DNA from 4 places in the Paenibacillus sp. P46E genome. Region 3 is predicted to be linked to each of the others. Evidence: riboswitches for the same ligand, from Rfam matches in the RefSeq annotation. Region 3 holds a riboswitch; each other region holds the start of a gene.
What was found. Region 3 has a riboswitch for cyclic di-GMP ahead of A3849_RS04295 (flagellar assembly protein A). Riboswitches for the same ligand answer to the same signal wherever they lie in the genome.
Positions count from the first base shown of each region.

Region 1 (2,185 bases), on a different contig from region 3:
ATATGCTCTGCACCATCATGTGCGGCGGCACGGACAATCTCGTCCAGCATGGGTACCAGCGCATCATTGCCTTCCAGGCTGAAGCGTTTCTGGCCGACAAAGGTCTTATGCAGGAAGGTCTCGAACTGCTCTACCTGAATCAGGCGGTTCAGCAGCTCCTTGCGCTCGGTATTGTTCAGCGGCGCGGGGGAGCTTGTGGACTCCGCCTGACTGTTCAGCCAGCGAAGCTCCTGTTCGTCATGCACATGTCCAAATTCATAGGCGATAGTCTGCGTATAGGCCTGGCGCATCCGGTGAACGGCATCCCATGCGGTATGAACATCCGGCGGCGCATTCTCCCAGATCAGCGAGGCAGGCAAAGCAATCAGGTCCTCGCGGGTCAAGTCATAGGTTTGGTAATCCAGCCATTTGGCCATAGGGCTGTTAACCTGCTCCAGCGGATCGATATTGGCGGCCATATGGCCATATATACGAATATTGGCGATTAGCTTGGAAGCTCGTACGGCCTTTCTCAGCCACTCGGTGTCTCCCGAAAGGGTCGGCTGCGGAGCCTGAACGGCATCCGGAGCGAGCGGAGGAGGGCCGGAAACGGTAAACAAATCGCGGTAATGATGTTCTACGGATGAAGGATCATGAACGAATTGCTCATATTTCTCTTGAATGTAGCCCAGATTGGGGCCGTGATACTTACTCCAAATGGATTCGTTATAGGGCTCTTTAACTGCCATGAATACATCCTCCTAACGGATGAACTCCACGTGCCGCATGAGGCTTGGGCGCCCAGTGGAGCTGCGATGGTTGCGGTTTCATTCCTCATCTTATTGTGCTACTTTCAAGGCGTGTAATCAATTCATACTTTCGGGGAATCCGTTCGCAAAGCGGCATGATTCAGTCCTTAAATGATGAAAAACGGATATTGGTTACCGGAAGCTGGATGTGAACAGGGTGATCCGGTAATAATTACCCAAGAATGTCCCCGAATGCATCATGAACAGATTCTAAAGTCATATCTATTGGACAAATCCCAGCAAAAAAAACTGTTCTTTTGCACTACTTGTCATAAATAATTTCCATAAATCGACACACTTTTTGTGTAAGATCTTATATAATGTTATTGCGGATAACGGTTTCATTGTTTTCTAACCAGATCCTTTCATGTAAAGGATCCAGTAAAGGGTAAACCTGCTGAAAGGCAGGGACACAAAGTCTCGGGTCTAATGTAGAAAGGCTTCAACTACTACGACGGCCGGACTGCCTGGGGACGCAAAAATTCTAGGAGGAGATATCTTGGATAAGTCCAACCAGGGGAATGACGGAGAACTGCTGATGGGTGATCTGGATCTAGAATGGGTTTATTTGCTGATATCAGCGAAGAAAGCAGGCATCGGTGCAGATGAAATCCGCCGGTTTTTAAGTGAAAAGACAACGTTGCAGGTGATGTAGGGACGTTTACTTTGCAGGAATACATACAGAAAAGGGCTCAGCGCCAGACGCTGTGCCCTTTTCTGTATCGCTGGATCCTTAGGACAACCGTCCGATTATTGATCTTTCTGTTCCAGCCGCCATTTTTGATAATCGAGGAATTCTTTGAATTCCCGTTTGCTTATACCGGAGGCCATGGCTTCCTGAACGAGACGGAACCATTCGCCATCTAGTGCGGATTCGTCAGTCTCTGAGGGCTCGCCATAGAGCAGGCTGTGGATAGACACCTGGAGCGCATCGGCGATTTTTTCAATGAATTGAATAGAGGGGTTGGATTGGATATTTCTTTCTACATTGCTTAAGTATGATTTTGCCACATCAGCCTTGTCCGCTAATTCGGATAAGGACCAGCCTTTTTCCAGACGGAGTTGGTGGATACGACTTCCCATATTATCCGGCACGATTACAACGCCCCTCCGTACTTATTGTTAAAATATAAGAATTTATCTGTTTTACGCTATAAATTATCCTTATATTTCTCGCTGAAGCGGATACCGTCCTTATAAGGACGGCGAAGCCGTTTCCACTTGTCAGTATAACAAATTTCCGTAAAATGGACAAAAATCAATCGTTACAAAGGAAAAACAGCCTATTCTGCTCCGTCTCCGGAATCAGGGTAGGCTGCTTCAGCATGCAATCCGTTATGAATTAATAATCTTTTTTAGGGCCTTGTTTGGCCTCGAAGTTCCAAGTCAGCTTCAGC
Region 1 covers NZ_LVYZ01000002.1:310,852-313,036, reverse strand. Annotated here, with positions in the region: gene A3849_RS02660 (2-oxoglutarate dehydrogenase E1 component) at 1-728, opposite strand, end outside; cyclic di-GMP riboswitch class I at 1,166-1,259, shown strand; gene A3849_RS32270 (anti-repressor SinI family protein) at 1,288-1,443, shown strand; gene A3849_RS02650 (helix-turn-helix domain-containing protein) at 1,539-1,871, opposite strand; gene A3849_RS02645 (TasA family protein) at 2,131-2,185, opposite strand, start outside.
Region 1: linked by a shared signal. The riboswitch ahead of A3849_RS32270 (anti-repressor SinI family protein) and the one ahead of A3849_RS04295 (flagellar assembly protein A) in region 3 are both predicted to bind cyclic di-GMP.

Region 2 (2,185 bases), on a different contig from region 3:
GAAAGTATGAGGATCTATTTCGACTTTTTAGATATCCCCTCAAAAATGTACCAGGGTTCGCTCCCCGTTGAAAAGCGTGCGCTATGCGTTGATGGCGATAATGATTACGAAATCGAGTTTCGAAATGTCTCCTTCAAATACCCTTCGTCAGAACAGGAGACGCTTCGTAACGTATCGCTCAAATTTAAAGTTGGCGGAAAGCTCGCGGTTGTGGGTATGAACGGAAGCGGTAAGACAACCTTCATCAAGCTGCTTTGTCGGCTATATGATCCGGCTGAAGGGGAAATTCTACTCAACGGTATTAACATTAAGAAGTATAGTCATGAAGAGTATATGTCGATTTTTTCGGTTGTTTTTCAGGATTTCAAGCTGTTTTCATTCAGTTTAGGTCAGAATGTAGCGACCAGGGTCGATTACTCTAAGGCCAAGGTTGAGGCATACCTAACGGAAGCGGGCTTCATGAAGCGGTATAGCACAATGCCGAGCGGAACTGAAACATGCTTATACAAGGACTTTGACGAAAAGGGTGTAGAAATCTCCGGTGGAGAAGCGCAATTAATTGCGCTAGCACGCGCGCTGTATAAGGATGCACCGATTATCATCCTTGATGAGCCGACTGCCGCACTCGACCCGGTAGCCGAATTTGAGATTTATTCGAAATTTAACGAGATCGTCGGCAATAAAACGGCAATTTACATCTCGCACCGTCTATCTAGCTGCCGCTTCTGCGACGATATTGCTGTATTTCACGAAGGCGAGCTAATTCAAAGAGGCAGTCATGATGCGCTAGTTTCCAACAAGAGCGGAAAGTACCATGAGCTATGGTATGCTCAAGCGCAGTATTATGAGGTAAATAATGACGTTGTGGTAGAACAGAACAGCGTATCTAAACATCTTAACATGTGACATCGGCGAATTGTGGATTTAACAAGCCACGGTTCGGCTCCATATGGAGTATTAGTGAAGACACCTTAAGGGGTGTCTTTTTAGTTTTAGTGGCTGTTTTGAATTATACGTGGCGTTGAGATGAATGGTGCCATACAGAAATGTAAAAATTGGTTGTAACACTCAGCAGTATAAATTATAATTAGTGTCAGCTTGTAGATTAATGTCGAATAATGTATTTTCTTTCAGATAATCTCAATAATAATAGGGCACACTCGTTGAAAAACGGGGTCGCAAAACTACAGGGGCTATTACATTTCCAATTTGGATATGTTATGCCAGCCAGTTACCGAAGGCAAGGAAACCTCTCCTTTTCGGGAGAGGTTTTTTGTTGCAATGGGCCTGATTCATAAGGTGGGGGAACATTGAGTATATTTAAAAAGTCGATTGTATTTATCATAGCTCTGATTATTTTTGGACTACTAGGTAATATGCTCAACCTATCCCTATTGCTGGGGGTCAATTTTATCTTCGGTAGTATATTTACTTTTTTGATATTGCGGATATATGGTCTTAAATGGGCTTTAGTGGCATCGGCTATTGTAAATGGTTACACTTTGTTTCTTTGGAATCACCCTTACGCTATGCTTGTTTTTGTGCTGGAAACTTTATTTGTCGGCGTCTTCTACAGAGGGAAAAGGATTGTTCTTATTGATAGCCTATATTGGATGATTTTAGGGATGCCTCTCATATGGGTATTCTATCGTTATGCCCTGGATATGAATTTCACCGCTTCCTTGCTGGTTGTGCTTAAGGATGCCGTGAATGGTATTTTAAATGTACTGATTTCCAGTTTAATCTTTACTTATCTGCCTCTTATTAAATGGCCATCATTCCAAAAACGCAAGATGTCGAGCTCTCTTCATGATGTGCTTTTCAACATATTTGTCACGTTTGCCTTTATAACTTTGCTTCTGGTGACGGTGATGATCGGTCATGAACAGTATCACAACATGAATGAAAAAATAAAGTCAGAGACTGAACGAGATTCCGCTATCATCCGCAATGATCTCACAGAGTGGGGAGAAGTTCATGTTGCCGCAGTGAATACTTTATCGATGGTGGCGGCTGAGAATAGGATGGAAGAGATGGATTCACTGCAGCGCCAAATGGCTTATCTACTGGCGTTATATCCGGATTTTACTACTTCATACATTGCTGATCGCAACGGAGTTACAAAGCTGTTCTCTCCATTACTAAATAACAAAGGAAATTCAACGATTGGCTTAAACTTCTCGGA
Region 2 covers NZ_LVYZ01000027.1:71,796-73,980, forward strand. Annotated here, with positions in the region: gene A3849_RS06250 (ABC transporter ATP-binding protein) at 1-906, shown strand, start outside; cyclic di-GMP riboswitch class I at 1,144-1,239, shown strand; gene A3849_RS06255 (bifunctional diguanylate cyclase/phosphodiesterase) at 1,311-2,185, shown strand, end outside.
Region 2: linked by a shared signal. The riboswitch ahead of A3849_RS06255 (bifunctional diguanylate cyclase/phosphodiesterase) and the one ahead of A3849_RS04295 (flagellar assembly protein A) in region 3 are both predicted to bind cyclic di-GMP.

Region 3 (2,185 bases):
GACTGGAGATCTCTTGGATCAGCAGCTCGGAAAAGCTGCACAGACGGTGGTGTGCGGCGCCGAACGCTCCGGCGTACAATTCACTATCGACTGCTTTGCCGCTGATAAATATACTGCCTGTTGCCGAGATTCTGGAGTGGTGAACGTCACCGTATATGTATACATTACCCAGGGCTTCAATAACCGTGTTCTTGTTCAGAGGATGAGCTGCAATAATATCTCCCGCGAACCTGATGGTGGCAGGTTCCACGGCATCATTCTGCGGAACCCTATAGGTTTGGGGGAAATCAATCGTTTTTACAAAGGTTCCGTATCCGGTAATGCGCGGTCTGCCTTTACAGCGGGCAGCGATCTGTCCCCCTGGAAGCAGTACCGCATAGTGTCCGGTCAATAGAGTAAGGTCCCGCGGTGGGGGCGGGGGAAGGACACCGCCATACACGGTGAATCCGGGAAGGCCCTCTTGGGGTGGGAGCTTCTGTGCAAACACTTCGCCTTCTTCTACAGTAAGGAATTCATAGTGGCTGGATTCATCATCAGAAGGGCAGGTCCCTTTGAAGGCATTGTCTATCTTCTTCTGAAACAGCAGCTCCAGTCTCGCATTGGTCCCGGGTACGGGAGCCTTGCCTTCTGCTATGCAGACAGGAAGATAGGTCGGGTTGTTCAGTTCTTCATAGAGAGCGGGGATGTTGAGCGAGCTGACAATGGATCTTTTCTCAAAGCCAGACATAATCTGCGCTATCGACAGAACGGACAACAAGGAATCACGGTTCATTTCTGCACGGACCGTGACATTGGCTGAAGCCGGACTGTTGACCAGATTCCAGGCATATCTTTCGGCACGGTAAAGCGTAAAGTACACTTTGAGCTTATCATCGGATACAGTAATCTGGTATTGTGGCTTCTCGCAAATCTCCCAGGTGAGATCATCTGCAGACGTGATTGGCGTTGGCTCTGTGAGGGTTTGGCCATTGATCTTAAGGATTACGGGATGGACAGCTGAAATTACAGCGGGCATGCCGCCAGGCAGAGGAGGCGTGATGAAAATTTGGTTGTTCTGGATAATGATAACGCCGTTCTTCGCTCTGTCTGTTCCGCCAAACGTCTGAGCATCCACAGAATAAAGATCCATGAGATTGTGCTTTCCAAGAAGCATGGAAGCAATGAACTCGTACCGTGAACGTTCGATAATATGCTGCGGCATTCTCGTAACCTCACTTTTCGTATAATCAATGGTATCTGTACAGAAAAGAACATCATGGAGCCGTGATGCGATATCTTGGGATATCCGACCAAATGGCGTCTCTATTGGCAACCTGGCGACCATAAAACAGCAATACCTGTACTCTTAGGCCCATGGCTTTGCGTCCTGTCCTTTCAGACAGTTTGCCTTTAGGAATAGATCAATGATATATACTCAGTACAAGGCCCATTAAATCGACTGTAATCGACAAAAAACTGGTCAATACTGGCACTCTGTCCAATAAAAACTTCAGTAAACAACATTAATTCTAGTACTTAAGTAGCGAATTTTCAACTGGAATAATTGATTTAGACTATAAATAATGATAAATGTAGCTAATTGTTGATTTATTGTAAATTAAATGTAATTAAGGATTTTTTCTATTTATTGAATTCTGAATTAAAAGGGGATTTTGCGGGGGAGTATGGCCGATATTCCAGAAAAAAAGGACGCTCCCAAGCCTAAAGCTTGTGGGAGAGTCCTTTTTGTATGAAGTGCATAGCGCGGGTAGCCTCTGTCTTGCTGTTCTGCGGTGCGGCTGATATCACCACGTAGTCGGCCTGTTCGATTTCCTCCAGCACCCGGTTCAGGTGGGAGAAGACCGCGCCGAGATCGCGGATGGAGGTCAGTGAGCATTGTCCCTGCAGCTCCGAGAACCAGGCTAGCTGAAGGTCGCGGGCCCGGCGCAATGACTCGGGAAGCGGATGCTGGCTTTCGGCATCTGAGAGTGTTTTGGTACCATAGAGAGCGATGCAGTCTGCGGTGGCGTTTACGATCTCCGCCATCCAGTCAGACGCGGCATGATGTGTTGGCAGCAACGCAATCTCTGAGCTGATCTCCTTGACATAGCATTGAATTTGCTTGAGATGTGCGGTAGCCTGGGAGAGTCCGCGAAGCTCGCTGCGGCACTGGTAATGCGTTAAGGTATAATGCAGCTCCTTTTGC
Region 3 covers NZ_LVYZ01000014.1:165,896-168,080, forward strand. Annotated here, with positions in the region: gene A3849_RS04295 (flagellar assembly protein A) at 1-1,201, opposite strand, end outside; cyclic di-GMP riboswitch class I at 1,305-1,398, opposite strand; gene A3849_RS04300 (FUSC family protein) at 1,702-2,185, opposite strand, start outside.

Region 4 (2,185 bases), on a different contig from region 3:
CGGTGTTGTTGTAAGGAATCAAATCGCTTAGGGTACTCATAACCGAAGCTAGTGACAGCTTGGAGAGAACAGGCAACTCTTCCGCATAATCAACATCGGTTTCTGTTATGTGTTTTTTTATAGCGGCAGTATCTATATTCTTTAGATAAAAAGACAAATTATCGCGTAAATCGCCGCCTATAGAGATGGTCTGTGAAGATAAAATTTTTCCTACGAAGGTAGGGTCAACATCAAATTGGATAAGTGTTTTAGGGTGATTTTCAGCCTTTAGATTGCAGATCGTCATGTCACTCAGACGTGATCCAAGCACAATGAACAGATCACTGCGGTTCAATAAATCATCACCGTGCTTGCAGCCGCCAACACCGATTGGTCCATGGTATAACGGGTGATCCCAAGGGATCGCACCTTTTCCTCCCGGTGAGGTAACAACAGGGATGTTAAAAGTTTCAGCCAGCTGAATAAGCTCTTGGTGTGCAATAGAACGGTTAACCCCTTTGCCGGCAATAATAAGAGGATTGCTAGAGGTATTAATTGCTGAAATTACACGTTCGAAATTAGCAGTGCTTACGAGATGTTCACGCTCTGGAATCACTATCCGGCATTCTTCCAGCATTTCCGTCTGCACATCAAACGGTATACATAAATGGACCGGACCACGCTGCCCGCCCAGAGCGATGGAAATAGCATGGTTAAATAAGGTGCTGAAATGATCGCCTCGCTCCACCAGTTTACTGAAGAGTGTAGCCGGTCTGAACATGTCTGCCAGGTCAGCCAGATATGACGAAGAATCCTGGCACTGTGGAATTCCCAGTTCCTTGATAGATTGATGCCCTGTAATGAATAGTACAGGCAGGTTGTTCGCTTTTGCATGCGCTGCAGCAGTAAGAAGATTGGTTCCGCCTGGCCCCGAGGTCCCAAAAGCTACACCCAGCCTGCCGGTTTTGAGAGCATAACCTGCTGCTTCGAACCCGGAACTGGACTCATGTCTGCCAGGAATAAATTCAATCCCGTAATCTACCATTTTTAGAACTACGGGACAAATAGACTTGCCGATTATGCCAAAGGAATGTGTTACGCCGAGGTTTCGTAGTGCCTCAGCCATATAATCTGCGACCGTTTTCAGATAATCCACCCACCCAATGTTTTTTATTTAGCCAACAATAGAAAACCTGCACTCACGAGAGTACAGGTCGGCTGCAATGAATAACCGTTAAGAACGGGGGTTTCCCAGACCTTCGGTTGTTCAGCAACCTGGCTGTCTTGGTCCCATAAAAATGAGACTGTAGATCCATGGCTTTGCGTCATTCCCTTTCGGAGAATTTTGCCGTTATGATGTATTGAAAATAATGCATATTTTTACTTTACAATATATTTCTAACTCCTCTCTTGTCAATATATTTGTGCTGAAAAGCTCAGTTTATGACGAAATTAACGAACAATGTCAATTGTAAGAAGATGTCCGGTTGAGTTGTAAAACAGGGCGAATCCAAAAAATAATCTAGTGCAAAAAAGTCTTAATAATACAAATTGTGAAGAAATATTGAAACGGAAATATATCAGGTATATTGAACTATCCCTATGTATGGAAATGGAGGATTACATTGGAGTAATCAGGTGTACTCATTTTATATCTGGGTTAATAAGACTAATGTTCAAAACACCCTTTCAATCCCATTGCATACATTTTATTTTTTTCATTAAAAATAGCGGAGAGAAGTGCAAAAGAAATAACGGTTCTTGCTGCTGCCAAAAAACTGAATTTGCTGAAAATAACATTGATTATTTTGTGAACAAAAAAAGACCGCTTCATATGAATCGGTCTAAGAAAAAGGGGATTAAAATTTGAAGATATGGATCGTTTTCTGGAGTTGAAATACTGCTTGAGTCATTTTATCTGTTTCTTCTGCAACAGAGTGCAGGGCATTTATTTGTTCGTTCATTGCTGCGGATACCTCTTGGGTTCCCGCCGCAGTTTCTTCTGTAATAGCAGAAATGTTTTCGATTGCTCCAGAGATTTTCAATGCGCTCTCCAGCATGAGGTCACTCTCAGAAGAGAAAGCGGCAATTTGTTCGGTTATATATTGAACGCTTTGCACAATCTGGGCGAAAATATTTGCGGTTTCAATGATCATATCATTTTGCACTTGGACAACTTCCTCATTGATGGCAATATTCTCAATCG
Region 4 covers NZ_LVYZ01000066.1:6,499-8,683, reverse strand. Annotated here, with positions in the region: gene A3849_RS24495 (thiamine pyrophosphate-binding protein) at 1-1,135, opposite strand, end outside; cyclic di-GMP riboswitch class I at 1,246-1,339, opposite strand; gene A3849_RS24490 (methyl-accepting chemotaxis protein) at 1,839-2,185, opposite strand, start outside.
Region 4: linked by a shared signal. The riboswitch ahead of A3849_RS24495 (thiamine pyrophosphate-binding protein) and the one ahead of A3849_RS04295 (flagellar assembly protein A) in region 3 are both predicted to bind cyclic di-GMP.